DNA from 4 places in the Lysinibacillus sp. BNK-21 genome. Region 1 is predicted to be linked to each of the others. Evidence: predicted binding sites of a transcription regulator. Region 1 holds the regulator's gene; each other region holds the start of a gene.
The links. Region 1 encodes LexA, which represses DNA repair genes until DNA is damaged. Its sites were predicted from a motif close to CGAACATATGTTCG; they were not measured.
Positions count from the first base shown of each region.

Region 1 (7,575 bases):
CAGGGGAAGAAAGAGAATGAGTCTAGCTATCAATTTATCTATAATGGCGAATCAGAGAATTATCAAATGGTCGTAATGGATCAGGTTTTGGAGATTGATCGGATGATGAATTTCTTTAAGTTTTCTTTACATAAAGGTGAAAAAACAGTGGATGAAATTATCATGCTTGGCGATAACCCACTATTGAAATCAATTGGGAACTTACTAGCTTCTAATTTAGAACCACCACTAAGGGTTGTCGATGGGAAAAAAATTGAGAAATCGTTTCCGCGCTTTAAGCGAGAATTTTCAACGTTGCTTGGCTTAGCTTTGAAGGAGGTTCGTTAATGGTTCCAGATATAAACCTCTTACCACAACTTGAAAAAAGAACAACCTCTCCCAAGCTTTTTTATAGCTTGGTGATTGTCATTGTGGGACTTATTGTAGCTTATTTACTTTTTTTATTTTTTACATCCAATAGTGAATTGTCACGATTGACTGCAGAGGAACAGGCATTAACAACACAGCTTGATCAATTGCAGCAAGAGCTAGACGCACGACAAAATGTCGATCAGGGTTCGTTGGAAAAGTCAGTAACTTTTATTCAAAGCGTTTCTTATCCTGTAACACCGTTAATTGATGAAACAAAAACTTTATTACCAACTCATTCCTATTTACGTAGCTATGTTTTCGGAGAGAACTCGGTGAATATTGAAGTGGATTTTGAAACGATGACAGATATATCGAAATATGTGGAGCGACTTTTAATGAGTAGCTATTTTACAGATGCTCAAATTAACACTGTCTCAAACTTTGAAATAGAGCTAGGTGAACAAAGGGTGTTAACACCCCAACAAAAATTTAAAGAAGTACCGCGATATTCAGTGTCCATTACAGCGACAATCGATTTTATGTATTTAGCTGGAGGACGACGCTCATGAATAAATTAACGAGTAGTAAAAATTCGTCTATGATCTTGTTACTGGCGCTGATAGCTGCTATTTTATTTGCGCTGTATTATTATTTGCTTTCACCAAAATTGGATGAAGTGAATGAAAAAGAGAGTAATGTATTGCAGGTGCAGCAAGAATTAGCTAGTGTCAAAGAACAACTAGCACAATTAGACAAAGAGCAGGGACAGCCTACTATCAATATATTAGCCTTAAGACAAAAGCTACCTGTAACAAGAGCCGTTGAAAAGATTATTCTTGATTTAGCTGAGATTGAAGAGGTGACAGGAACTCGTGTACTGTCTTTAACTGTTCAAGGTGAGGACGGCACTGTGACACCTTCAGATGAATCGAATGATCTTAATATGTTGGAGCAGGCTGAAGCAGAGGTCAATGGTGATCAGGAGAACAAGGAGACTACTACACCGATTGCATCTCTTTCGAAGGACTCTTTACCAACTAATTTAAAGCTTGTTACTTTTATATTAGAGGTGGGTGCGCTTGATTTTAATTCTCTTGAAAGCTTTTTACAGGAGGTTGAACAATTAGAGCGTATCATGAAAACCGATAAGATTGAATTTAAATTGCCTGGAGAGCAGGCACAGCTTGAGAAAGATGCAGATCTTACGTTAAAGGCAACAGTGCAAGTGACGACGTTCTATTACGAAGAACAACAATAACTTTATTGATAGGCGCACCATACTTCATTTGTATGGGCGCCTATTGGTTTAGGAGGACATAAAATTGGAAATGGCTTATACGATCTTTATTTTTTTATTTGGACTTGTCTTTGGCTCTTTTTATAATGTAGTTGGCTTACGTGTACCACAGAAGGAGTCGATTGTACATCCTCCTTCACATTGTCCAAAATGTCAGAGACGACTGACGGCGCTTGATTTAGTACCAGTTTTGTCTTATGTATTTTTAGGAGGAAAATGTCGGGGTTGTGGCAATAAAATTTCTTGGGTTTACCCAGTCATAGAATTAATGACAGGTGTATTATTTGCCTTTGCTTATGGGCAGTTAGGCTGGGGCATAGAATTGATAGTAGCACTCTTTTTTATCTCTTTATTAATTATTATCGTTGTATCAGATTTAGCATATATGCTAATTCCAGATAAGGTGTTAGTATTCTTTTTACCTTTGCTAGCTATTGGACGAGTGCTGTCACCATTAACACCGTGGTGGGACTCTCTTGTGGGTGCTGTGGTTGGTTTTGGCATATTATATATCATTGCTGTGCTATCAAACGGTGGCATGGGTGGAGGCGATATTAAATTATTCTTTTTAATTGGTCTCGTTCTGGGTACGATTGATACACTGTTAACGCTATTTTTAGCTGCAGTTATTGGTATGATTGTCGGGATTACCATGTTATCGAAAAACAAACAGGGGAGAAAAACACCCATTCCGTTTGGGCCATCTATTGCATTGGCCGCAGTTATTGTTTATTTCTATGGCGATGTATTAATTAATTGGTATCTAGGCTTTTGGTAATTGTGCAATTTTCAAGAATTTGGAGGGAAGCAAGTGAAACCGATTATTGGTATTACAGCCTTTGTTGAGGATGATTTATCCTCTCGATTAAATGCTGCTTACAGTAAAAGCATCATTGAAGCAGGTGGAATTCCACTGATTATTCCAATTGGAGTAGAAGAAGAGGCAGCCCAGATTTTAGCCCTTACAGACGGTTTATTATTATCTGGTGGTCATGATGTGCACCCATTTCTATTCGGGGCTGAGCCTTCATTAAAGCTTGGAAAAATTCATCCAGCGCGAGATACGATTGAGTTAGCATTGATTGAAGCCGCATTCCAACGTAAGATGCCTATTTTCGGGATCTGTCGAGGAATTCAAATACTAAATGTTGCATTAGGTGGTACCTTATATCAGGATATTGATAGTGATCACTTTAGTACCAAGTTACTCCAACATATGCAGCAATCAGGTCGAGCTGTAGCTACCCATTCTGTACAGGTTATTGCTGACAATCTATTAGCGACTATCGTTGAACAAGAGAAAATAGCAGTGAATTCATTTCATCATCAAGCGGTGAATGTTTTAGCAGAAAAATTAAAAGTAGCGGCAAAATCTAACGACGGTATTATCGAAGCGGTAGTTCATGAGGAGATGCCATTTTGCTTAGCTGTTCAGTGGCATCCTGAGGAACTAGCCATAGCAGGAGATGAGAGTGCTCAAAAGCTATTTTCAGCCTTTATTGAAGCGAGCATAAAATTTAAGAAGGAAGCTTAGAAGAGGCATTGTACAAAGAATCCAATCGTATGTGGATTCTTTTTTTGCGTAAAAAAGAGGATACATGCTCTTAGAAGGAACATAATCCTCAAAATCTGCTTTAATCGTTAATGTACACGTCTATAAAGACCTACAACTTGTCCTAAAATAGAAACTTGATCGACAATAATTGGTTCCATAGAAGAATTTTCAGGCTGTAAACGGAAATGGTTTTTCTCTTTAAAGAAACGTTTTACAGTTGCTTCATCCTCAGCTGTCATAGCTACAACAATATCCCCATTATTAGCTGTTGCCTTTTGTTTTACAATGACTAAATCTCCATCTAAAATCCCAGCTTCAATCATTGATTCCCCCATGATTTCTAGCATGAACAATTGATCTTCACTTGTGCCATACGTATCGGGTAATGGGAAGTATTCTTCAATATTTTCAATTGCTGTAATTGGAGAACCAGCTGTAACCTTCCCGACAAGTGGGACATGGATCACCTGTTGTTTTTGAATGGATTCTTCAGGCTCTAAAATTTCAATTGCACGTGGCTTTGTTGGATCTCGACGAATAAAGCCTTTTTGTTCTAATCGAGCTAAATGTCCATGAACAGTTGAACTGGAAGCAAGTCCAACTGCTTCACCAATTTCACGTACTGATGGCGGATATCCTTTAGCTCGTACCTCTTCCTTAATGAAAGCTAAAATGTCCTCTTGTCTTTTCGAAACTTTTTTCATGAGTGCTCACCTCTTTTTTCTAAAATCATTCTTCTTATTTGATAGTATAACAGAATGCGAACATGTATGCAAACATAGGTTCGAAAAGTGTTTGACAAAAACGTTTGTTCGCTTTATTATAGGAACATACATTCCGAACAAACATTCTTAAAAAGGGGTAATGATTATGACATGGTTGAAGAAAAACACACATATCTCAATTTTAATAGGAGCTTGTTTATTATTTGCAGCATACCTTTACATTACTGATCCAGGAAAAGTTAGTTACGCAGAAATTCAAATCGAACATGGGGATAGCTTGTGGTCGTTAGCCGAGCAATATCGTGGTAAGATGAGTACTGATGATTGGATAAAGCTTGTAAAAACTGAAAATGAACTAGCAGATATTAAAATTGTAGCGGGAAAATCTCTAGTTATTCCTGTAGTGAGTGATCAAGCCAGTCCCATCAATACTATCGAAATTGCGAGAAATGAACAATGATAAATAATCAACTATCGGCTGTTGTCTATTGTCGCGTAAGTACTGAAAAAGAAACACAAAGCTCCTCATTAGAGCGCCAGCAGGAAGAGTTGCTGCGCTATGCTAAAGAGCAAGGCTATGCGGTGAAGGGCGTGTTTAAAGATCAACATAGTGGCTATGATGTAGAACGTGAAGGCTTGCTAGAGATGCTTGATTTTATAAAAGATAAGAACATTAATGCTCTTTTTGTCCAAGATGAAACTCGTTTAGGACGAGGCAATGCAAGGATGGCTGTATTACATTTATTACAAAAGTCAGCAACTGATGTTTTTTCTATGCGTGATGCAGGCCCAGTCCAATTAAATGAAATGGATACGATGCTGCTTGAAATTTTAGCGATTGTAGAGGAATATCAGCGTAGAATCCATAATGCTAAAATTCGACGAGGTATGCGACGTGCTGTAGAAAACGGTTATCGTCCAGAAAATAATTTATCGAATCGAGGTAATCCGCAGGGGCAGGAGCGAAAAGATCTACCTGTAGAGGAAATTGTGAAGCTACGCAAACGTGGATTTACCTTTGAAGAAATTTCTATAACGCTTAGAGGGTTAGGCTTTGAGGTAAGTAAGGCGACAGTACATCGTCGTTTCCAAGAGCACCAAGAAAGATTAGCAGGAAAATAATATTCCTGCTAATTTTTTTTGTAAAAAACTACTGAAGGGAAGAAAAACTTTCGATGATAACATGATTTGGCAGTTGGAAAGGGTACTCTTTATTTATTCGGTCATAAAACATGATGCCATTTAAATGATCGATTTCATGCTGTACAACGATGGCCCCGTAGCCCTGTAACTGTACAATGATTTCATGTCCATCGATGTCGTAAGCTTTGACTTTAATTCTCTCATATCTCGGTACAAAACCAGGGACAGGTCGATTTACAGATAGACAGCCTTCTCCTTCCGGTAGATAAATCATATTAAGGGAATGACTCATTATTTTAGGGTTAATCAGCATCATTTCTTGGTCATCAAAGAGTACAACAAACATTCGTTTATCTACGCCAATTTGATTAGCAGAGAGTCCACTTCCAGGGCGAAGCTTATATTTTTTTGCTAGCGTTTGATTTTGGCTATTTTTCAGATATTGCAGCATGGCTAGGAGGGTATTTCGGTCCTCATTTGTCACTGGTATCGACACTTCTTGAGTTTGTTTTCTTAAAATTGCCGAGTGTTCTTTCACAAAATCCTTCATTGTAATCATATAATCCGGGTGAAATTTAGTCATAGATAAACACCTCATCAATACGGCTATTGAGAACCTTAGCAATCTTAAAAGCTAATTCTAGGGTCGGATCATATTTATCATTTTCAATACTATTAATGGTCTGTCTCACAACTCCACACTCTTTTGCAAGAGCAGCTTGTGTTATGCCTAATTTTTTTCTTAAAATTTTGATGATGTTCTTCAGAAAGATCCCTCCATTTTGTCCAAAGTATTAGACATATATCGTAAGATAAGAATTAAAAAATGTCCAACTAATTGGACATTTGGGTTTTAAATCATCACTTAATACCAATTTTCATCAAAATTTAGCTTTAACGCATGCCCGAAACAAATACCGAAAGGAATAAAACCTCTTCCTCTTGCTGTAATGATATTTCCATCTTGTACCACTAGTTCATCTGAATAGTTATGAAGTTCAAAGCACCCTAACTGCTCCATGCCATCTAAAGGTAGTCCTACTGTATATTTTTTGTTCTTTAAGACCCCTGCTTTTGCTAATAGGTAAGGGGAGCTAGAAATACTTGCAATCATTCCTCCTTTTGCAGATAGAAGACGAATGAAGTCTAGTAAGCTCTCTTCAAGTTGTAATGTAGAAATATCCATACAGCCTGGTAATAGTAGACTATCAATATCGTCAAGCTCTACCTCATTCACGGATAAATCAGCTATACAATTTAAACCAGATTCTCCTCTGATAGGTTTGGTATTCGATCCAAGTGTGATGATGGGTTTACCGCCTTGCATTAATATGGACAAAGCAACACTCAATTCATATTCACTAAATTGTGGGTATAATAACACCGCAGTTTTCTTCATTTCATACACCTCTTACCTTTTGATTGTTCCATTCTTCCTCTAAAATAGCGTAATAGTATTCATCCCACCAAGTCTCTCCATGAGGAATGCATTTTTTGAAAAATCCTTCTTGGCGCATTCCGATTTTTTCCATGACTCGGTAAGAAGCGATATTTTCTGGCTGGCATGTGGCAATAATTCGATGAAGTTTCATTTTATTAAAGCCGTGATCTAATAGGGCCTGAGCAGCTTCAGAAGCATAGCCATGATTATGATAGGCAGGGTTCATAACCCATCCAATTTCATACGTATGGTCGCCAAAGTATTTGTGGAAAACAAGATGACCAATGACTCGCTGTTGTTCACGTAAAACAATGGCGAAATGTTTTGCTTGCTCGTTGCTATTCTCTGTTACGAAATTTTGAACCTGATCTTCATTCAACACACCCTCTGGCATATAGTGCATGACCGTTTTGTCGGACATATAGCTATAAACTGCCTGCCAATCTTGGGCTTCAAATGTTCGAATAAGTAGTCTAGGTGTTGTGATGTTCATGATAGCCCCTCCTATTATCTATCAAATTTTTCCTTTTATTATTAGTTATACACCTCTAACTTCTGGAAGTCATGTAAATAATGGCTAAGAAGTGTTTTTAAGGGTTGGTATAACTGCATTTTAAGGGAAACCATGCTATACTTTGCATACTGAGGTCATTAAGCTAGGTACTGAAAGGTGTGTAACCATGTTATCAAAGGAAAAAATTAACCGAATTAATGAATTATCTGCTAAAGCAAAAAGCGGACAATTAACAGAGGAAGAAGCAAAGGAGCGAACAGCGCTTCGCAAGGAGTATTTAGATACGTTTAGAGCAACTATGCGAGATACAATTGAAAACGTTAAAGTGGTAGATGCAGAAGGAAATGATGTAACTCCTGAGAAGGTAAAACAAGCACAAAAAAATAAATTTCTAAATTAATGTGACACAATTCAATAAAGTATGTATGAAAACGCAAATAGTATAACAAAAGCATTGTTTTCTAAAGCAATGTTGACTAAACTGTAAAAGAACAATATATAGGACGAGAAAGGATGTCACAATATAATGACTCAACACGCGGATCTTTT
Region 1 is NZ_JBLQTS010000001.1:3,245,726-3,253,300, reverse strand. Features, by position in the region: gene pilM (type IV pilus biogenesis protein PilM) at 1-327, shown strand, start outside; gene ACMGGO_RS16735 (PilN domain-containing protein) at 327-920, shown strand; gene ACMGGO_RS16730 (hypothetical protein) at 917-1,609, shown strand; gene ACMGGO_RS16725 (prepilin peptidase) at 1,674-2,426, shown strand; gene ACMGGO_RS16720 (gamma-glutamyl-gamma-aminobutyrate hydrolase family protein) at 2,460-3,182, shown strand; gene lexA (transcriptional repressor LexA) at 3,290-3,907, opposite strand; gene yneA (cell division suppressor protein YneA) at 4,074-4,388, shown strand; gene ACMGGO_RS16705 (YneB family resolvase-like protein) at 4,385-5,050, shown strand; gene def (peptide deformylase) at 5,079-5,654, opposite strand; gene ACMGGO_RS16695 (helix-turn-helix transcriptional regulator) at 5,647-5,838, opposite strand; gene ACMGGO_RS16690 (DJ-1/PfpI family protein) at 5,937-6,470, opposite strand; gene ACMGGO_RS16685 (GNAT family N-acetyltransferase) at 6,472-7,005, opposite strand; gene ACMGGO_RS16680 (DUF896 domain-containing protein) at 7,193-7,426, shown strand; gene tkt (transketolase) at 7,553-7,575, shown strand, end outside.

Region 2 (7,575 bases), 2.0 Mb from region 1:
GGGAAATCTAGTTCTACTAACGCTTCTGCTGAGCGGCGGCGTAAATCTTCGTACTCTCCACCTTGAATAATGCCAAATAAACCTTGCTCCTCTGGACGCTGATGTGCTTCCTTACAGCGTTTTGCCCAACGAGTTGTACGATCAACTGATTTCAGCATATAGTCATGTGTCGCAGGATATGGTGGACATTCATCAAAGGCCATCATAATATCAGAGCCTAAATCATTTTGAATTTCCATTGCCTTTTCTGGGCTCAAAAATAATTTATCTCCATTGAGATGATTACGGAAATGAACTCCTTCCTCTTCAATTTTTCGGAATTGACTAAGTGAAAATACTTGGAAACCACCTGAATCCGTTAAAATTGGACGATCCCAGTTCATAAATTTATGAAGTCCGCCTGCTTCTTTGACAATATCATTACCTGGACGAAGCCATAAATGGTACGTATTGGACAGAATAATACCGGCATTCATCTCTTTTAATTCTTCTGGTGACATGGTCTTCACCGTTGCTTGTGTGCCAACAGGCATAAATGCTGGTGTTTCAAAGGAACCATGTGGTGTATGAACGATGCCAAGACGTGCTCCTGTTTGTTTACATGTATGAAGTAGTTCATATCGAATTGCTGGTTGTGTCATAAAATAAATAATCCTTTCTTATCTGAAGTAAAAACAGTACTCCGATTTTATCCACTATTATTTTTTGGGACGTATAAACATTGCATCACCAAAACTAAAGAAGCGATATCTTTCTTCTACAGCTTGCTGATAAGCACTTAAAATGGTCTCACGAGTAGCTAGCGTACTAACAAGCATGACTAGTGTTGATTTTGGTAAATGGAAGTTTGTGATTAACCCATCCACCACCGTAAAATTGTAGCCTGGATAGATGAAAATAGACGTCCAACCTTGTTCTGCTCGCACTTCTCCCTCATATTTAGAACCAATTGTCTCTAATGTACGAGTAGAGGTTGTCCCAACAGCTATTACCTTGCCGCCGTTACGCTTTACGCGATTAATTGTATTTGCTGCTTGTTCTGTAACACTATAGAATTCTGCATGCATTTCATGGTTCTCAATCGAGTCTACACTAACGGGACGGAAAGTGCCAAGACCGACATGTAGGGTAATAAAGACAACCTCTACGCCTTTAGCCTTCACTTGAGCTAATAGCTCCTCTGTAAAATGCAGCCCAGCTGTAGGCGCTGCAGCAGAACCACGCTCTTTGGCATAAACGGTTTGATAACGATCCTTATCCTCTAGTTTTTCACGAATATAGGGAGGTAATGGCATTTCACCAAGTTGCTCTAATATTTCATAAAAAATACCATTATACTGAAATTCAAATGTACGTCCGCCATGTTCAAGCTCACCTGTACATGTAGCTGTTAATAAACCGTCACCAAATGTGATGACTGTTCCTACTTTTACACGCTTTGCTGGTTTTACAAGTGTTTCCCACTCATCTGTACCAGCCATTTGCTTCAGTAGCAATACTTCTATATGTGCACCTGTTTCTTCTTTTACACCCATTAAACGAGCAGGTAAAACTCTTGTATCATTTAGTACAAGACAGTCTCCAGCATGTAGCTCGTCTAATACATGGGCGAAATGGTGGTGCTCCACTTTATTTGAGCCCGGTGTCACGACCATTAATCGACTTGCTGTACGATCCACTAATGGTGTTTGGGCAATAAGCTCCTCTGGTAATTCAAAATCAAAATCTTCTACACGCATGAAAATAACTTCCTTCTTTATGTTTGTTGGGGATACTCATATCCAAAATGTTCGTAGGCTAAATGTGTGGCTACTCTTCCTCTCGGGGTACGTTGAATAAGGCCAATTTGCATCAAATAAGGCTCGTATACATCTTCTATCGTAACCCGTTCCTCACCAATTGATGCAGCAAGAGTATCTAAGCCTACTGGGCCTCCTCGGAATCGCTCAATCATATTGGTTACAAGTTTATGGTCAATATGATCAAGCCCTCTAGGATCTACTTGTAACAGCTCTAATGCTTGCTGTGCAAGACCCTCCGTTATCATACCATCTCCAAGCACTTGTGCATAATCTCGCACTCGTTTCAATAAACGATTGGCAATTCGAGGTGTTCCACGTGAGCGTCTCGCCATTTCCATTGCTGCTACTTGCTCTATTTCTACCTCAAATAAATGTGCACTTCTCACAACAATTTCTGCAAGCGATCGGTCATCATAATATTCTAGGCGCAGCAACACACCAAAGCGATCTCTTAGAGGAGCTGATAAAGCACCCGCTCTTGTTGTTGCACCTACAAGGGTAAAGGGAGGTAAATCAAGTCGTACAGAACGTGCTTCAGGACCTTTTCCTACCACAATATCTAAGCAGAAGTCTTCCATTGCTGGATATAATACTTCTTCAATAGCACGGGGCAGTCGATGAATTTCATCAATAAATAAAACGTCCCCAGGCTCTAGTGAACTTAAAATAGCTGCCAAATCTCCTGGACGCTCAATCGCAGGGCCACTTGTCATGCGTACGTTAACATTCATCTCATTTGCGATAACAGACGCTAAGGTCGTTTTACCAAGTCCTGGAGGTCCATATAACAACACATGATCTAAACTTTCTTGGCGAAGCTTTGCCGCTTCAATGAATATTTGTAAGTTTTCCTTTACTTTATGTTGCCCAATATACTGTGCTAATTTTTGAGGACGTAAAGATAACTCAAACTGCTCATCATAGCTCCCTGCTTCACTTGCCATCATACGTTCAGACATGCACCTTTCCTCCTTTCCTTATTTTAATTTTAGCAGTAGTTGCAATGCTTGTTTCATAAAGGCATCTGTCGTTTCAAGTTTATCGTTATCCTCTAGCTGTGGTTTAATTTTTTCTAGCTCTTTTTCAGAATAGCCAAGAGCCATTAAGGCAAGTAGGGCTTCTTCTAATTCATGTTTATAGGCATTCACACCAAATAAAGGTAATTCATCTTCTGCACTAGGTAATTCAAGTGTATCTAATAATGAACCAAGTTTGCCCTTCAAGTCGAGGATCATTTGACGTGCTGTTTTTTTACCAACTCCAGGGAACTTCACTAAAAACGCTTCGTCCTCCCGCTCAATTGCGCTAATAACCTGTTGTGGATTACCTGTAGCTAAAATCGCTAAAGCGCCCTTTGGTCCTATTCCTGACACTAAAATAAGCTTACGGAATAACTCACGCTGATCTAGGTTAGGGAAGCCATATAAAACTTGCGCATCCTCTCGCACATGCAAATGAACATATATCTGTTGCTCAAGGGCAGATGTTCGAAAAGCAAATGGATTGGGCGTATTAAGTTGCCACCCAATCCCCTGTTGTTCCAGCACAATAAATTCAGGTGTAATACGAGTAATTTGTCCTTTTAAATAATCATACATCTATAATCCCTCACAATCATCGTCTTCGATTATAGCATATAGCGAACGAATGCTCGACAAAAAGTAGCGTCTAAACTCCATTCGCAGACAAAAATGACCGCCCAAAGAAGCGTCCACTTAGGAATTGAAGAAAAACTTAAATGAACAGCTTCAAGCGGGGCAAAAAATGAAAAACCAGTAACACCTAAGCATAATGCTTGGTGAGGCTGGTTTTTTACATAAAGAACAGTAATCTCTAGGTATTCTGTAATAACACAATTTTGGATAGAATTTTTTCCTCCACTTCCATTTCTAAAGATTTTAGCATTTTCGTCCTAAATGTTTTTAAATAATTACTTTCAAAAACATAATCACAACAAAAACTAACCGCTTTATCAAACCCGCTTCGGCATCTTCCGAAATCTGCAAGATAGTTATAGATAGGAACTTTCTTTTCTCCAAAAAGACCTTGCTTCCAGGTAATACTTTCATTCACTTCGTAATCTACATCTGAGTAAGTAAAATATTCACTTTTATTTAATACCCCACCCCACCCAATAATTTTATCATCTATGAATTTTCTAATATCCCAGTTGATATTTGAACTAACGTCTTCATAACTTGTTATATCCATACTGATTCTGTACTTATCACAATCAATATCTAGAGTTGTAATTGGATATGCCATATCATATTTATCATATATTTCCTGTAGCTTAGTTTTAAAAGTATTCATAATCCCTTCAAATTGATTTTTGTAATTACTTGCTAAATCTTCACTTATTCTATCACCGTAACCTGTATCCAAGTAATTGGAACATGAATTATAAAATCGATCTGTTCTATTTCCAGCGGCTTCACTGGCTTTACTATACGAAGAAAACCTGAAAGAACTATCATAACTCCAATCCACACTATGATAAACAATTTCTTTCTTTAATTCAGTCGATTTTATTTCGCTAAGTAGTGAATTAATATCTCTAATCAAATCTGCCTGCTTTATTTCCACAGAATCATCAAACATGGAACATCTTTTGAGTTCTGTCTTTAATAATGATAGTTTCTCATTTAGTGTTTTCTTAAATACTTCGCAATATTTTTTATATGTACTATCAATCGCTTCATCCACTCTATCTGAAAGTTGCATGTATAATCCATAAACAATATACTCTCTAAATGTACTCTCTACTTCATATAGTGAATACTTATATTCCTCACAATATTCTTCAACATTGATATATGTTCTATAAAAATCTTCATCTTTCATCTTACTAGTCCAGTCTATTTGCTCTAAGTTGCGTAATGCCCACGCCCATGTATCACCATCAAAACCTTTATCTGGTCCAACCTCAAAATCACAAAAATTAACTGGTAGATTCATTTTATTGCTCGATATAGCTTGCCCTAGTGTTACAGCTTCTTCTAACATTTTTGATATTTCCATATTGGTATCGTAGTAATAATTGCCTTGTTCTTTTTCATAGTAAGCAAACTTCTTTAATTGTCTTGTTTTATATTCAACACACACTGCCTGAATTAGCGCTTTCTGTTGGGAATACATTGTATTTTTAAACACATAAAATCCTTCATTATTAGCCTTATCATATGATTTATATGTAGTTTTGGATAATCCTTGAGATATTAGCGATGGAGCTTCATAATTTTTATCATTAAAATCAAATTCTTCACTCTTAGGATAAGGAACTTTGAAATTCTTTATTTTTTCGTTTATCATAGTTTTCAATTTTATAATAGCTTCTGACCCATCTAGAGCTGATATCAATTCATCTTCAACAGAAATGGCATTTACTGGACAGTCATTTACAACTTCTTGAAATTTTATATACTGCTCAGCCGTAATCAGTCCAGGTTCCTTTGGTATTGCACGACCATCAGGAGTTTCCATCAGAAATTCAGAATTTACAACACACACTCCACAAGCAATACATTTATCTGATACAAATATTTTCTTCATTTTTTCATCCCCTAAAATTGAACACTTTTATTGATCTTCTTTAAAAAGATTTCTCCAGTTTCTATTACCTCAAGAGATTTTTTTGTTATTTCACCATTCTTATCAAGTAGTGGAACATCTAATATATCCTTTATTCCTTTAGCAAAATTGAAGCATACCATTATCATTTCTCTATCTTTTAAGGTGTACTTGTTTCTATCAATTCCATTTCTTTCAACTATTTTGCGAGAGTATTTTAGTGACTTCATAAAAAGTGCATTCAGATTCTTTAAAATTTCTGCCATACGTTCTGAACGTTGACAAACCGCATCAAGTGCAATACAAATATTTTCTGATTGTTTTTCTATCAATTCGGCATGATGCCTTCTTATTTTTGCTGTCGAAAGATTCATTTCTGCTTCCTTCTTTATAAGTCCGGAAATGCCAGTAAAAATGTACGTTGTAACCATCTGTGAGTCAGACAAATCACTTCTTGATACTCCTGCCATATCTTTCATCTCTTCTATTGCTACAGTTGTAAGGGAAGTGGCGCTAAGTTCCTTTAGACCTTCTCCTTCTTCAAAATTTATGTTTTGCAAGTCCTTATATAATTCCAAAAATGTTGCTATTGAAGTTTGGTAAATACCTCGTTTTCGATTTATAAGTTTTGACATGCTTGCTTGAGTTTTTTCATTTTGTTTTCTAACTTTCTCTTCTGCTTCAGCTGCTCTCTCAAAAGCTCGAACATTAATTTTTTCAGCCTGCGCATTAAGTTTATCAGACTGAACCATTTTAGATACTGTGCTAATAGCACCACCTATTAATATACCTTCCAATATCATTGGTTCTCCCCCTACATATTGAATACAGAGTTATTATCAAAAAACAAATCATCAAACTCTTTCTGGCTTTTAAAAGCAATATCTTTAGAAAATACCGATAGAATACAACTTAAACCTTGATTAATAGTGGCCGTTGAATCTTCTATCGTCCCCGTATATATCATTTCATAGCCTTTATTGAACTCCTCGTCCCATTCATAAAATTCCTCTTTTATCAGTTGCTTAAGAATTTCTTGCTGTCTATTCATCTCTGTCAAGGCATCAGAAGCCAACCCGGAAACAGAATTTTCAATTTTCTGAAACTCATTTAGAGTTCTAATAGACTTATATAAATCTAAGCAAACAGTAGAAACTATCATTGAACCGATAGCCGCCCCAACTACAGGGATTGGTATTAATGCTTGTCCTGCGATTGCACCAATTGTACCAGTTAGCATACCTACACCTTTTTCCCCGATTTCCTCAAAAAAGTGTTTGCTATCAATTTCTCCATTAACATATTTTATAACTGAATCTTTTACGATAAGTGAAACTGTAATTACTTGCATTACTTGATTGGAATTTGCAACTTTTTTCAATGCCTCTTTTCCGCTATTCTTCATTAAGTTTGTTACCCCAGTTGATACAACTCGAATAGTTCCTCCTGAAACGGCTACCGACATTGTAAGCTTTCCCATATCTTTTGCTGCTTCATTAAACTCTTTTTCTCCATTAGCAACTTTACAAAGATTACTCACGCCTTCAACAATTAAAGGTACTACAGAAGCCTCTAACGAAAATACTGCACCTTCAGTAAATTCTGTTCCTACATTTTTAACTGTTCTTGCAGCAAATCTAGTAGTAATACTGGCCTCGGCTCCTAACTTTTCTTTTACAAGTTTTGCTCGTCCATCTTTAGATATTTCATTATGTTTATCAAATGCAAACTCAAAATCACTTTTCTTTCCTTTTGATGCATTAAAGGATTTTGATGTAACCCTATAGTTATCTGGATTATTTGCTACTTCCTTAACATCTGCATCCGATAAAAACGGATTACTTTTTACTCTATTATGAATTTCCTTTAAAGGAACTATATGATCTGTTTCTGGCGAATGGTTTGCCCAAGCAGTTGAAGAATTTTCTCCAAATTGATTCTTCATATGGTATTTGTTTTGGGCAGTTTTTTGAGTGGAGTGTAATTTCTGACCACTAACAGGATCATCAAATATCTTCCTACCCTTAAATATTGATTCCCTAAACTCTTTCTTGTCACGGGTTGAATCCCATAATTTGTATCTATTTACACTATTGTATTCCTGCGTAATACCATAACCATTATTGCTAATATCCTTCATCTCTGTTAAGGTTGGATTCGCTACAAATTGCTCTAAAATCCTACTTGTTTTTTCATCCATATC
Region 2 is NZ_JBLQTS010000001.1:1,217,793-1,225,367, reverse strand. Features, by position in the region: gene tgt (tRNA guanosine(34) transglycosylase Tgt) at 1-641, opposite strand, end outside; gene queA (tRNA preQ1(34) S-adenosylmethionine ribosyltransferase-isomerase QueA) at 699-1,739, opposite strand; gene ruvB (Holliday junction branch migration DNA helicase RuvB) at 1,757-2,761, opposite strand; gene ruvA (Holliday junction branch migration protein RuvA) at 2,780-3,400, opposite strand; gene ACMGGO_RS06135 (ferredoxin) at 3,636-5,354, opposite strand; gene ACMGGO_RS06130 (hypothetical protein) at 5,366-6,175, opposite strand; gene ACMGGO_RS06125 (hypothetical protein) at 6,187-7,572, opposite strand.
Region 2: a site for LexA is predicted at 3,443-3,456, ahead of ruvA (Holliday junction branch migration protein RuvA). Genes of this name have one in related genera too.

Region 3 (7,575 bases), 100 kb from region 1:
CTCTTCAATATCTTGCTCCGTCTTGATTGTAGTATCTAAGCTCTCTATTATGATTATGAGAGCAGCACTTAAAACAAAACCAATAAACGAGGCTGCTACTATATAAAGGGTTTTATTTGGCGCAATCGGTACAGGTTCCTTATCTAAATGTGCAACTGACAAAATATTAACATTATCAACCGTCATTAAAACTTGGATCTCCTCTTGAAACACATCTGCTATTGTATTGGCAATTTCGACAGCCAACCCTGCTTGCTTGTCTACAACATTAATATTGACAACTTGTGAGTTATTGGCACTAGATACAGTAATTTGATCCATTAAAACTTCAGGTGTGACATCCAAATCTAGCTTATTTATAACTTTAGATAAAATAGCAGAACTTGTTATGATAATGTTATACGTATTAATAAGTCGGAGATCTGTTTCAACCTGTTGTACACCTAAATGTGGTTGCTCTATATTTTTTTGATTAACTAAAATTTGCGTTTCTGCCTCATAGGTAGGTTTTAACACAAAGATGCTAATAAAGGCTGTAACCAACGCTGCAAAAAGTGTAAAACTTATGATAAAAAGAAAGTTTTCTCGGACTATTTTCAATATATCTTGTAATGTGATTGTTTCTTTCAATGCTCTTCACTCCTTGTCAAAACATAAACCAGTTGTAAAAATGGAGTATAACTAGGCTGGTTAATTTTTAAAAGGTATTCATGTTGAGGCTAGTTCACTATGCTTTATTCCATACTATATTGTTGGAATCATCCATTTATTCTTACTGGGTAGATCACATCGAATTTATTCACATACAAAAAGGCACCCCCTGACCTTGGTCAAGGGATGCCTATTATTTTAATATTTATTTCGCGTATTCCACAGCACGTGTTTCGCGAATAACTGTTACTTTAATATGACCTGGATAATCGAGTTCTTCCTCAATACGTTTGCGAATATCACGCGCAAGACGATGAGACGCTAAATCATCAATTTTTTCAGGTTGTACAATAATACGAATTTCACGTCCAGCTTGAATCGCATAAGATTTTTCTACGCCATCATAGCTTTCTGAAATTTCCTCTAACTTTTCAAGTCTGCGGATATAGTTTTCAAGTGTTTCACTACGTGCACCTGGACGAGCTGCTGATAATGCATCAGCTGCAGCGACTAATACCGCAATAACAGATGTTGCTTCAGTATCACCATGATGCGAAGCAATACTATTAATGACAACTGGGTGTTCCTTATACTTTGTTGCTAATTCCACACCGATTTCGACGTGGCTTCCTTCAACTTCATGATCAATTGCTTTTCCAATATCATGTAATAAGCCTGCACGACGAGCCAATGCTACATCTTCACCAAGTTCAGCAGCAAGTAATCCTGCTAAATGTGCGACTTCAATTGAATGTTTTAGAACATTTTGTCCATAGCTTGTACGATATTTCATGCGGCCTAAAATTTTCATTAAATCTGGATGTAAGTTATGAATACCAATTTCAAATGTAGTTTGCTCACCTGTTTCGCGAATTTGTTCATCCACTTCACGTCGAGCTTTTTCCACCATTTCCTCAATACGAGCTGGGTGAATACGACCATCCTGTACAAGTTTTTCAAGTGCAAGTCGAGCTGTTTCACGGCGAATTGGATCAAAGCCTGATAATATAACCGCTTCTGGCGTATCATCAATAATTAAATCAATTCCTGTTAACGTTTCCAATGTACGGATATTACGGCCTTCGCGACCAATAATACGTCCCTTCATTTCATCATTTGGCAAGTTCACAACAGATACAGTTGTTTCTGCTACATGATCTGCAGCAAAGCGTTGTAGTGCTAATGATAAAATTTCACGTGCTTTTTTATCTGAGTCTTCTTTCGCACGTGTTTCAGCTTCTTTCGTCATCACAGCAATATCAGTTGATAACTCTTTTTCTACTTCATTGAGGATAATTGATTTAGCTTCATCCCTAGTTAAAGCAGAAATACGTTCTAACTCTGTTTTTTGTGATGCCATGAGCTCGTCCACTTTGCTCTCCATCTGTTCAATATGCTGTTGTCTTTCAGCTAGAGCTTGTTCTTTGCGCTCTAAGCCAGCTTCTCTCTTATTTAGAGCATCATCTTTGCGATCAAGATTCTCTTCTCTTTGCAATAAACGGTTCTCTTGTTTTTGAAGTTCTAAACGACGTTCACGAATGTCATTTTCAGCTTCAGTACGAAATTTGTGAGTTTCATCTTTGGCTTCAAGTAGTGCTTCTTTCTTCATTGCCTCCGCTTCTCGTTTTCCTTCTTCAACGATTGTTTCAGCGACATGTTTAGCACCAGTGATTTTTGAGTCATTCACTTTTTTCATGTAGATATAGCTAACAGCGGCACCAACGATGAGTCCAAGCAAAGCGGAGATGATAGTAATTCCATCCATATGAACACCTCCTCTTGCTATTTGGGTATTACAGTTTCAGTCGGCGCATACATCTATGTCGCCTTAGCTAAAATGCACCAGATTTTGTTAAAATTTATGCAAAACCCGTTTCATTGGCCAAAGGCATTATCTTCATCCAGTAGGCGTTTAGACATCCATTTTAAAGGATATTTCACTATAAAACATTTGCTAAATGAGGATAAAATGTACTGCCTATTTAAAGTCATAATTCAGAAATTATACATATTTAATTGTATAGCTAGCCTCATGCTCTGTCAAGGATAGTCAGGCGTATGTTCGCCACCTTAGCCAAAAAAAGTAAGTCCTATCCATTCAGTGAATTTTTTCCCTATTACTATTTCACTAGAAAATTTTTCATGTTAAATACAATTTTAAAAAAAACAGTACATAAGAAATAAACACATAGCCTCTCTCTTATTATGTGTAAAAATTTAAGAATATAGACAAAAAAATGCATTGCCCCCTCAATAAAGTGGGAACAATGCAATCATTAATTATTCTTCTTCCAGAAGTAACATTAATTCTTCATCCATCTCTTCTTCATCATCATGGGCAGCAATTGTATAAGAAGAAGCTGCAATACCATAAGAAGCTCGGATTTTATTTGCTATGTCTTCTAGGACAGCAGTATTTTCTTTTAAATACTGTTTAGCATTTTCTCGTCCTTGACCTAAGCGCTCATCGCCATATGCATACCAAGAACCACTTTTTTGTACAATGTCTAATTCTACGCCTAAATCGACTGTTTCGCCTTCTTTAGAAATTCCTTCTCCATACATAATATCTACTTCAGCTGTACGGAAAGGTGGTGCTACTTTATTTTTAACAATCTTAATTTTAGTACGGTTACCAACAATATCATTACCTTGTTTAATAGCTTCTGCACGACGCACTTCTAAACGGACAGAGCTGTAGAACTTAAGCGCACGTCCACCTGGTGTTGTTTCTGGATTACCGAACATGACACCAATTTTTTCACGAACTTGGTTAATGAAAATAGCAATGGTTTTTGATTTATTAATCGCGCCTGAAAGTTTACGTAAAGCTTGAGACATTAGACGTGCTTGTAGGCCGACATGAGAGTCACCCATATCCCCTTCAATTTCAGCTTTTGGCACTAAGGCAGCAACAGAGTCAATGACGATAATATCAATAGCACCACTGCGCACTAATGCTTCTGCGATTTCAAGTGCTTGCTCACCTGTGTCGGGCTGTGATAATAATAGCTCATCAATATTGACACCTAATTTTTGTGCATAGATCGGGTCTAATGCGTGCTCAGCGTCGATAAATGCTGCTTGTCCACCTGTTGCTTGTACTTCAGCAATGGCATGTAGAGCAACAGTTGTTTTACCCGATGATTCTGGACCGTATACTTCAATAATACGTCCACGTGGATATCCACCCACTCCTAATGCAGCATCAAGTGCAAGTGAACCACTTGAAGATGTCGCAATTTCTAAATCGGTTTTTTCACCGAGTTTCATGATGGAACCTTTACCAAAATTCTTTTCAATTTGTTTTAGAGCCTGTTCTAAGGCTGCTTTACGATCACTCATTCATTTTCCTCCTTCGAAAACTGTTCACTGTTTTTATCTATCTCTACTATACTTGTTTTTGAGAAAACACGCAAGAAAAAAGCGAACATTTATTCGATTTTTCTTCAAAATAAAAATTTGGATAGTTTTCCTCTACCCAAATTCCTATGTTTTACTCTATTTTAATAACGTTTTGTGTAGCCACGTTCTTCTAAAAGCTGCATTAAATAATGGCATGTAAATTTCACCGCACGGAGTCGATTCGTATTCCGCATGCCTGATAAATGAAGTAAATATGTAAGCGGCTCCTCGTCATTTATGGCAATACCAATCCAAACCGTACCTACTGGCTGATGATCGTGTGCAGTGGGACCTGCTTCTCCTGTAAGACCAATCCCAATATTTGTAGCAAATTTCTCACGAACAGCACTTGCCATTGCCGCTGCACACTCAGCACTCACAACACCATGTGTATCAATTAATTCTTGTGAAATGCCTAGCTGTTTTACTTTCGCATCTGCTGCATAGGTAACAACGCCTCCTATAAGTGCATTGCCTACCCCTGGAATTTCCGCAAGTTCAGATTGAAATAAACCAGCAGTTAAACTTTCTGCAGCCGCAATTGTTAGCTCATTATCCAGTAGCATTTCTACCGTTTTTGAGGCAAGGGAATCATCATCTACACCATATTGATAATCACCAACAAGTGCTTGTATTTCTGCAACCTTTGCCTTAATAAGCTGGCCAGCTTGTTGCTCTGTTGCGGCTTTAGCTGTTACGCGTAACGTTACCTCACCATCAGAAGCAAGTGGAGCAACTGTTGGATTGGTTTGTGCATCTAAAATATTTTGAACTTGTACTTCAAGCTCGGCCTCACCAATTCCATAAAATCGCATAACATGTGATGCAATGATCCCTCCATCATTAAGCATCGCAGCAAGTTTAGGTTTAGCCTCAAATTGAAACATTGGTTCTAACTCTTTTGGAGGTCCTGGTAATAAAATATAAGTGCGATCATTTTTTGTGAAGATCATACCTGGAGCCATTCCATGGTGATTAGCTAATACTTCACTCCCAGCTAAAATTAATGCCTGTTTACGATTATTTTCCGTCATTGGACGTCCTCGTTTAGCAAAAAATTGCTCAATATACGTCAATGCTACTTCATCAAACTCAAGAGAAACACCAAGATGACGTGCAATCGTTTCCTTCGTTAAATCATCTTTTGTTGGACCAAGTCCTCCCGAAAAAATAATGAGATCTGCACGAGACTCTGCCACTTCGATAGCTTGTTCTAAACGCTTTGCATTATCGCCTACTACGGTATGATAGAAAACGTTGATGCCAAGCTCGGATAGCTGGCTTGAGATAAATCTCGCATTTGTATTCGTAATTTGACCTAATAATAGTTCTGAGCCAACCGCAAGAATTTCAGCATTCATGATCCCAAGACCTTTCTTATTTAGACTCAAGTAATACACGTCGATTTAGATAGAAATAATCCCATCCTGACCAAAGTGTAAAGAACAATGCAACATAGAGCATGATTGTATCAAATGGAATACCAACCAATGTAAAGATTGTATTGTGTAAAAGAGCAGCAGCAATCGCTACAATTTGTGCCCAAGTTTTAATTTTACCAAGCTGATTGGCAGCTACGACTTCTCCTCCACCTGCCAAAATCAAACGTAAACCCGTTACAGCAAATTCACGACTAATAATAATGATAATTACCCAAGCAGGTGCCATCTTAAGCTCGACCATTAAAATAAAGGCTGCTGAGACAAGTAACTTGTCAGCTAAGGGATCTAAAAATTTCCCAAATGTCGTTACAAGATTATACTTACGTGCGTAATAACCATCCACCCAATCGGTTGTTGAAGCAAAGATAAAAATAAGTGCGCCTATAAAATGATGAATTGGCATCTCTGCACCAAAAAGTGATAATGTTCCCCAGCCAAAATCAAACATCATAACAATGACAAAGAATGGAATAAGTAAGATTCGAGAGATGGTAATTTTATTTGGAATGTTCATTTTTCTAACACCTTTCATGATGAAAGAAAGTAGTCATCATGTGATGACTACTGTTCTTTATTGAAATTGATGACGATATTTTGCGTTACAATTTGTTGTGCATACGTTAGAAGTTCGTCATTAATATAGATTTTAGCTTGCGTTGAATTACCGAGACGAATACGAACATAGTTTTGTGTTGAGGCGTCAAATTCAACTACTTCCCCGGCATTATAGACACGCGTATCTGTTAAGATTTCTTGTTGCTGTTGATTGCGAATACCAACAAATGTAGGGCCTGATATTTCAATTTTCAGTTTCATTGTATCCGTCCCTGTTAACGTATAAGAAGTTGTCGCTCCATCTGCTTCAACAGTACCCGCGGAAATTGTTTGCTTCATCTCTTCAGTTTGATCAGTGTCATCTTCATCAGTTGGTGTTTCTTCTGTAGCTTTTGTATCTTCTTTATCATTTTTCTGTGCATCTTTATTTTCTTGTTCTTTTTTATCCTTCTCACTATCAATTGGCTTGACATTTGTGTCATATTCAATCTCAGGAGTTGGATTTACTTCTTCGCTTGTCCCTGGACTGTTTTTTGATTGCCATAGCACCCATATAGCCACAATAATGACTACAATAAATAAAGCAACAATGATTTTTGGCATAGCCTCCATCATTTTATTCGAAGGGCCTTTCGTTACTTTTCTTCTGCTGGGGCTATTCGTCATCGATTGACTTACTTGATCGTTTGGAGTGCTCGGTAGTTCATTTTTATATGTCTCTAAGATTTCTTCCGCATCCAACCCAACAGCTTCTGCATATTGTTTGATAAAAGCTCGTACATAAAACGAACCAGGCATAATGGAATAATTGCCCTCTTCAATTCCTACTAAATAACGTTTTTGGATTTTCGTTATTTCTTGTAAATCGTCTAAGCTGTAGCCTTTAGACAGTCTCGCCTCTTTCAGTCGAGTCCCTAATTCTGCCACTAATAACACCTACTTTAACATCAAATTAAAAATTAAATCCTCCAAAAGAATCCGATTCGGACATATGATTTTTTTCCATTATTTCATAAGTAATTTCTTCATCAGTGTGATGACGTAGTTCAATAATATAATCAAAATCCTCTATTTTATATTCTGAATGCTGAACAAACATATCTGGATGCTCTACAACTTTGATACAAGGCATATTCATCATTTCACGCACTAATTGCAAATGTTTCTCATCAGATGAACGTCGAGTCACAATACCATCTAAAATAAAAATATTGTTACGACTAAATTCATCTCCCACAAGCTTATTACGAACTGTTTGCTTAATCATTGTAGATGATAAAAAGATCCATTTTTTATTGGCACAGACACTGGCGGCTACTATGGATTCAGTTTTTCCAACACGTGGCATGCCACGAATACCAATCAGCTTATGTCCCTCTTTTTTAAAGAGTTCTGCCATAAAGTCGACTAAAATACCTAATTCATCTCTTACGAAATGGAATGTGTTTTTTTCATCTGCATCTCGAGGAATATAACGACCATGCCTAATGGCTAAACGGTCGCGAAGTTTTGGTTGTCGAAA
Region 3 is NZ_JBLQTS010000001.1:3,349,066-3,356,640, forward strand. Features, by position in the region: gene ACMGGO_RS17170 (YveK family protein) at 1-630, opposite strand, end outside; gene rny (ribonuclease Y) at 857-2,416, opposite strand; gene recA (recombinase RecA) at 2,932-3,996, opposite strand; gene ACMGGO_RS17185 (competence/damage-inducible protein A) at 4,158-5,417, opposite strand; gene pgsA (CDP-diacylglycerol--glycerol-3-phosphate 3-phosphatidyltransferase) at 5,434-6,012, opposite strand; gene ACMGGO_RS17195 (helix-turn-helix domain-containing protein) at 6,060-6,989, opposite strand; gene ACMGGO_RS17200 (DUF3388 domain-containing protein) at 7,006-7,575, opposite strand, start outside.
Region 3: a site for LexA is predicted at 4,079-4,092, ahead of recA (recombinase RecA). Genes of this name have one in related genera too.

Region 4 (7,575 bases), 2.0 Mb from region 1:
AAACGGCTATGATAAATTGGATAGTGTTGGTTTTAACAAAGGGCATTTACATGATGAATTAACGTATGGCATCAAAGTTTCCTTTATAGGCGATTTGCAAATTAACGAATGGCAGGGACGTAAAAAAGCCCAATTTATGATCGAGGATGTCCAAACTACAGAATGGCAGTTATTTGATATTCGTGGTATCCGTCAAACAGCTCGATGGCTGAATACGGTACCGAAGGACGTGGCCCGGTTTATCGCCTTTCGTCCAGAAACGATGACCTATTATCAATCATTAATCGGTGAACCTATTACACTGGTTGACCCAGCCCTTTCAAATATTGAACAAAGTGATTACATCGTGCTCTTAGACTTGCCACACAATGTTCAAAAGCTAGAGGACGTTTTACAGAAGACAGCCCCTTCACGTATTTATGCTCATTTTTATATGCCTGACTCGCAATACTTCAGTGGTCTACCTACTCGTGAGCAATTTGCTTGGTATTATAAGTTCTTGAAAAATCGACCAGCCTTTCCGCTTGATATGCATATCGCAGATTTAGCGAAGCATACGGGGTGGCCATTAGATACACTAAAATTTATGACACAGGTGTTTTTTGAGCTTGATTTTGTTAAAATGGAGAGTGGACTGACGACTGTCAACGTGAATGCTCCAAAACAAGCACTAACAGAGGCACCGTCTTACAAACAACGTTCAGAACAGATTGAAATGGAGCAAAAGCTTGTCTATGCTCCTTATATAGAATTAAAACAATGGTTTGATGAACGTTTAACATCAGCGGACGAATAACGTTTCGTAGGAGGCGCAATAACATGGATTTAAAGCAATACGTTACAACGGTTGAAAATTGGCCGAAAGAGGGCATTACCTTCAGAGATATTACAACAATTATGGATAATGGTCCTGCATACAAATATGCAACAGACCAAATCGTAGAATATGCAAAAGAAGTGGGCGCTGAAATTATTGTTGGCCCTGAGGCACGTGGTTTTATTATCGGTTGTCCAGTTGCCTATGCACTTGAAATCGGCTTTGCCCCTGTTCGTAAACCTGGTAAATTACCACGTGAGGTAATTAGTGCAGACTACGGTCTTGAATATGGTAAAGATACGTTAACAATGCATCATGATGCAATTAAGCCTGGTCAAAAAGTTTTAATCTGTGATGATTTACTAGCGACTGGTGGTACAGTTGAAGCAACGGTTCGTTTAGTAGAACAATTAGGTGGTCAGGTAGTAGGCTGTGCATTCCTGATTGAACTTCTAGAATTAAATGGTCGCGAAAAGCTTGGCGATTTAAATATTAAAACACTTATTCAATATTAAGAGCATGGCAAAAAGCGCCCTATACTGTGGGCGCTTTTTTTATACTTCGTCATAGGCTTGAATAATTTTTTGCATTGTTCGCAAGGTATCGTAGAAATCTGCGTATTTTTCGGTTCCAATATCCTCGATAATTCTATCTTGAATGCCTTGCCAAATAGGTGCTGCTTCATGCAGCTTTTCTAAACCTTTTTCAGTGAGCGTTATTTTTTTGGTACGAGCATCATTGGTATCTCGCTTTAACTCAACATAGCCATGTTGCTTTAATAGATTAATATTACGTGTTATAGTGGTTTGATCCAGTTGTAAAATTTCACCTAAACGGCTGATTGAGACAGCTTGTTGAAGGTCAATATGTGCAAGCATTGAATATTGTGTAACTTTTAAACCTGTAGGCTGTAGCAGCTTATCATATAATTGTGTGACAACCCTTGTTTTTTTTCTAAGGTTTGCACAAACACAAATTTGTGTATAATCAATATTTTTAAGTTGATTCTTCATCGACAGTACTCCTTTAAGGGGATTCTACTAATTATAAGTATACACCCAATAACTAGAAATTCCTTCTTGACAGCTTTATGAACGATTACTATGATTATACATGTATATACATATAAATGAAATAAGCAGACTTAAACATGTATATACATGTTTTGTAGTCTATCAAAGAAAAGAAGGTGTTGAGGTGAAGCGTGTTCATTATAGTTGGTTTATTTTAATCGTCACATTTTTCTCGATAATTGTCGCAGGAATTACAATGTCATCATCTGGCGTGTTTATCGACCCTCTTGAAAAAGAATTTCACTGGGATCGTTCAACCATTGCTTTAGCCTTTGCTGTAAGTTTGTTTTTATATGGCATATCTGGACCATTTATGGCTGCGTTGCTTGAAGTCATTGGCTTAAAGAAAATGATGCTAGGTGCTATGGCAACTTTAGTATTAGGAATGACTTTAACATTTTTGATGAGTGAATCCTGGCAGCTAATCGTTATTTGGGGGGGCATTATTGGTCTTGGAGCAAGTCTTTTTTTAACTGTCCTTAGCCCATATGTTGCGAATCATTGGTTTGTAAAACGCAGAGGATTAGCGGTTGGTATTTTAACGGCAAGTACAGCCACGGGCCAGTTAATTTTATTACCAGTTCTAGCTATCATTATTGAACACTATTCTTGGCGATGGGCTATCACATTAATGCTACTCCTTAGTATCATAATGTTTTTCATGATTGCGCTTTTTATAAAAAATAGACCTCAGGATATGGGGTTAACTCCTTATGGACAAGAGGAGGCTATAGAGGAACAACAAATACAGCAAAAGAAGAATCCAATAGCTATGGCTTTTAAAGGTTTATTTGAGGCGATTAAGGTTAAAGCATTTTGGCTCTTAGCAGGTAGCTTTTTTATTTGTGGGCTATCGACAAGCGGATTAATTGGTACTCATTTTGTTTCTTATTGTATTAGCTTTGGCGTTCCTTTAGTCACTGCCGCCTCATTCCTTTCTTTTATGGGCATTTTTAATTTATTAGGCACAACTGCGTCTGGCTGGTTATCTGATCGCTTCGATAATCGGTGGTTATTGTTTTGGTATTACCTGTTAAGAGGCGCATCTCTATTATTGCTCCCTTATGCACTTGCACAAGGATCATTTGTTTTATTAACGATTTTCACGATCTTTTACGGACTAGATTGGATTGCTACAGTGCCACCAACCATCAGTATTACACGACAAATATTTGGTATGCAAAAAAGCAGTATTATCTATGGGTGGATATTTGCTTCACATCAAGCAGGAGCGGCGGTTGCAGCGTATGGTGGAGGGTTAATTTATAAATTTTTTAACTCTTATACATGGGCTTTTTTTCTTGCAGGAATGTTTTGTGCAATGGCCAGTTTATTCGTCATCATTGTTAAAAAACAAACACCTCAGCAAGCATAAACAAAAAAAGTTGAACCTCAGTAAGATGAGGTTCAACTTTTTTAATAAAGAATCTTTTGACATAACACAAACAAAAGTTTATAATATAAACAAATATAATAAAAGGTGATGCTATGAATGAAAGAGAACAGGCGGTGCTTGCTTTAATTCGCCAGAATCCGTTTATGTCTCAGCAAGAAATGGCAGATGCAATGAATCTGTCGCGTCCTGTGCTTGCTAATTTAGTGTCTAGTTTAACGAAGCAAGGGAAAATTGTAGGTCGTGCTTATATATTACCCGAGGAAAATGAAATTATTTGCATCGGTGGAGCTAATTTAGACCGCAAATTCCATGTCAAGGGCAATGTTCAATTTGGAACATCTAACCCTGCCAGTTCTTCCTTTAGTGTAGGTGGCGTTGGTCGAAATATTGCTGAAAACTTAGGCAGATTAAACCACCAAGTGACGTTACTGACAACGGCAGGTAAGGATGCTGATTGGCAAGTGATCCAAGAGGCTTCGGAATCCTTTATGAATCTACGTTATGTAGAGCAGCTTGCAGAGGCTTCCACAGGTTCTTATACTGCCATCATGGATGAACAGGGTGAGCTAGCACTAGCTGTAGCAAATATGGAAGTTTACGACCTTCTGTTACCGAGCTTGTTGAAAAAACATGAAACAATGCTTGTAAACGCGGGCTGTTTTATTTTGGATTTAAACTGTCCAAAAGAAACAGTGGCGTATATCCAGCAAGTAGCCCTTGCTCGTGATATTCCACTTGTCATTGTGCCAGTATCTTCGCCAAAAATGAATCGACTACCTGAAACATTACAAGGCGTAACTTGGTTTATTTGTAACACAGATGAAGCGGAAACGATTGTTGGACATAAAATTGAAAACGCTACCCATTATGAAAAAGCTTTACAACAGCTCCTACAATTAGGTGCGGAGCATGTCATTATCACGGCTGGTAGCAAGGGCGTTTATGCAGCATCTACAACGATTGCCCCTTGTCATGTTGCCGCTAAAGTGATTGACAAAATTGAAGATGTGACAGGAGCAGGAGATGCCTTTGTTAGCGCTGTTATTCACAGTTGGCTGACTGGACAATCTTTTGAGACATGTATTGATGCTGGATTAACCAATGCAAAAAATACATTGGCATCTCCTTATACAGTAAGACCTGAATTATCAGTAGATTTGTTGAAAAATGAAATGGAGGAATAACAACATGAAAGAATTCATCGTATTATCAGAAGAAGTAAAAGCAGGACAAGCAAAAGGTCTACCAATCGTTGCGTTAGAATCAACAATTATTTCACACGGTATGCCATACCCACAAAACGTGCAAACTGCGCGTGAAGTTGAGCAAATTATTCGCGATAATGGTGCAGTCCCAGCAACAATTGCATTAATTGATGGAAAAATTAAAATTGGTCTATCAGATGAAGAACTAGAAATGTTCGGTAATGCTCAAGGTGTTGCAAAAGCTTCACGTCGTGACTTAGGCTACTTACTAGCAACGAAAAAATTAGGTGCTACAACAGTTGCAGCGACAATGATCTGTGCAGAGCTTGCAGGTATTGAAATCTTTGTTACAGGTGGTATTGGTGGTGTACACCGTGGTGCGGAAACAACAATGGATGTCTCTGCTGATTTAGAAGAATTAGCACAAACAAATGTTGCCGTTATCTGTGCGGGTGCAAAATCTATTTTAGACATCGGTCTTACATTAGAATATCTTGAAACAAAAGGTGTGCCAGTGGTTGGTTATGGTACGAATGAATTACCAGCATTCTACACACGTCAAAGTGGATTTGATGTAAACTTCCAATTAGATACGCCAGAAGAAATTGCAGAAATGCTATCTGCGAAATGGCAATTAGGCTTAAAAGGTGGGGCTGTCATCGCAAATCCAATTCCTGAGTCTGAAGCATTAGAGCATGCATTTATTACAAACATTATTGAAAAAGCTTTAGTTGAAGCTGAAGAGAATGGCATTCAAGGTAAAAATGTTACACCATTCTTACTTGGCAAAGTTAAAGAATTAACAGAAGGTAAAAGTCTTGATGCCAACATTGCATTAGTGAAAAACAATGCAGTAGTCGGCGCGAAAATTGCTGTAGCTTACAATCAATTACATTAATCAATTTGTCGAAACAAGGACTCTTTGTGACGTGAAGTCGCAGAGGGTCTTTTTTATTAAAAAGAAGAATATTTTTTCCATTTTTCGAACTGTTCACGAGATTAACTAAACTAAATGATACAGTCTCTTTACAATAGACCACAATATTTTATACAATTAAGTTTATATCTAATCTGAAAAATTTGACGAGCAAGGTGGACATGTTATGGCGAAAGAGCAAATTTTGACTCCTGAGGACGTTTTTGAGTTAGTCAAATCCTACATGAATGATGAAAATGTCGCATTCGTGAAAAAAGCATATGAATTAGCAAGGGATGCCCATATTGAGCAATTCCGTAGCTCTGGTGAACCGTATATTATTCACCCAGTACAAGTAGCAGGTATTCTAGCTGAATTACAAATGGACCCAGAAACTGTAGCGGCAGGTTTTTTACATGATGTTGTCGAAGATACGGATTTTACACGGGATGATTTGGTACGTGAATTTGGCGAAGAGGTGGCCGTGCTTGTTGATGGTGTTACCAAACTAGGGAAAATTAAATATTTATCTAAAGAGGCGCAGCAGGCAGAAAATCATCGGAAAATGTTTGTGGCTATGGCGCAAGATATTCGTGTCATCCTCATTAAGCTAGCAGACCGTCTTCATAATATGCGTACGTTAAAGCATTTACCTGCTGAAAAGCAACGACGCATTTCAAAAGAGACGCTCGAGATTTTTGCACCACTTGCTCATCGTCTTGGAATTTCGACTGTAAAATGGGAGCTTGAAGATACAGCACTGCGCTATTTAAACCCACAACAATATTATCGTATTGTCAGTCTGATGAAGAAAAAACGTGATGAACGTGAAGCTTATTTAGAAAATGTGATGGCTGAGATGAAATCACAACTGAATGAGGTTGAAATTGACGCAGATGTCTATGGTCGACCAAAACATATTTACAGTATCTATCGAAAAATGGTGTTACAAAAGAAACAGTTTAATGAAATTTATGATTTATTAGCCATTCGTGTTCTTGTCGATAGTATTAAAGATTGCTATGCCGTATTAGGGATTGTGCATACACTTTGGAAACCAATGCCAGGACGCTTTAAAGACTATATTGCTATGCCAAAACAAAACCTGTACCAGTCCCTACACACGACTGTTATTGGACCATATGGTGATCCGTTGGAGGTACAGATTCGTACAAAGGAAATGCACAAAATTGCAGAGTACGGGATTGCGGCGCACTGGGCATATAAAGAAGGCAAAAACGTTGATCATCAAAAGCAGAATGTCGACCAAAAATTAACGTGGTTCCGTGAAATTTTAGAATTTCAAAATGAATCTTCCAACGCAGAAGAATTTATGGAATCCTTAAAATTTGATTTATTTTCTGATATGGTTTATGTCTTTACACCTGAAGGTGATGTCATTGAATTGCCAGCAGGTTCTGTTCCTATTGATTTTGCCTACCGTGTTCATTCCGAAGTGGGAAATCGTACGATTGGAGCGAAAATCAATGGGAAGATGGTACCGCTTGATACACCATTAAAAACGGGCGATATCATTGAAATTTTAACTTCTAAACAATCCTTTGGTCCGAGTCGCGATTGGCTAAAAATAGCTCAATCCTCGCAGGCGAAGAATAAGATAAAGCAATTCTTTAAACGACACCTGCGTGAAGAAAATATTGTCAAAGGTAAAGAAATGATAGAAAAAGAAATCCGTGCTCAGGATTTCGATTTAAAGGAAACGATGTCCTCCGAAAACCTAAAACGGGTATGCGACAAATTTAACTATACGAATGAAGAAGATTTGTATGCTGCAGTTGGTGTGAATGGGATTACTGCGCAACAGGTCGTAAATCGTTTAGCTGAAAAACGTCGTAAAGAACGTGAGCAGGAAGAAGCACTAGAGAAAATTGAACAAAAAATGAAAAATCCAATTCCACAAAAACGTACGGAATCGGGTGTTATTGTAAAGGGTATTGATAATATGCTCATTCGACTTTCTCGCTGCTGTACGCCCGTTCCTGGTGATGATATTGTAGGTTTTATTACGAAGGGTAGAGGTGTTTCTGTCCATCGTGAGGACTGTCCAAATATTCAAATTGAGGATGAGCAGGAGCGCTTAATTGAAGTAGAATGGGAGCATGGTGTCATTCCTGAGAAAAAGGAATACCCTGTTGATATTGAGGTTT
Region 4 is NZ_JBLQTS010000001.1:1,242,510-1,250,084, forward strand. Features, by position in the region: gene recJ (single-stranded-DNA-specific exonuclease RecJ) at 1-796, shown strand, start outside; gene ACMGGO_RS06230 (adenine phosphoribosyltransferase) at 820-1,332, shown strand; gene ACMGGO_RS06235 (MarR family winged helix-turn-helix transcriptional regulator) at 1,372-1,830, opposite strand; gene ACMGGO_RS06240 (MFS transporter) at 2,015-3,265, shown strand; gene ACMGGO_RS06245 (carbohydrate kinase) at 3,379-4,470, shown strand; gene ACMGGO_RS06250 (pseudouridine-5'-phosphate glycosidase) at 4,475-5,389, shown strand; gene ACMGGO_RS06255 (RelA/SpoT family protein) at 5,595-7,575, shown strand, end outside.
Region 4: a site for LexA is predicted at 3,333-3,346, ahead of ACMGGO_RS06245 (carbohydrate kinase). Genes of this name have one in related genera too.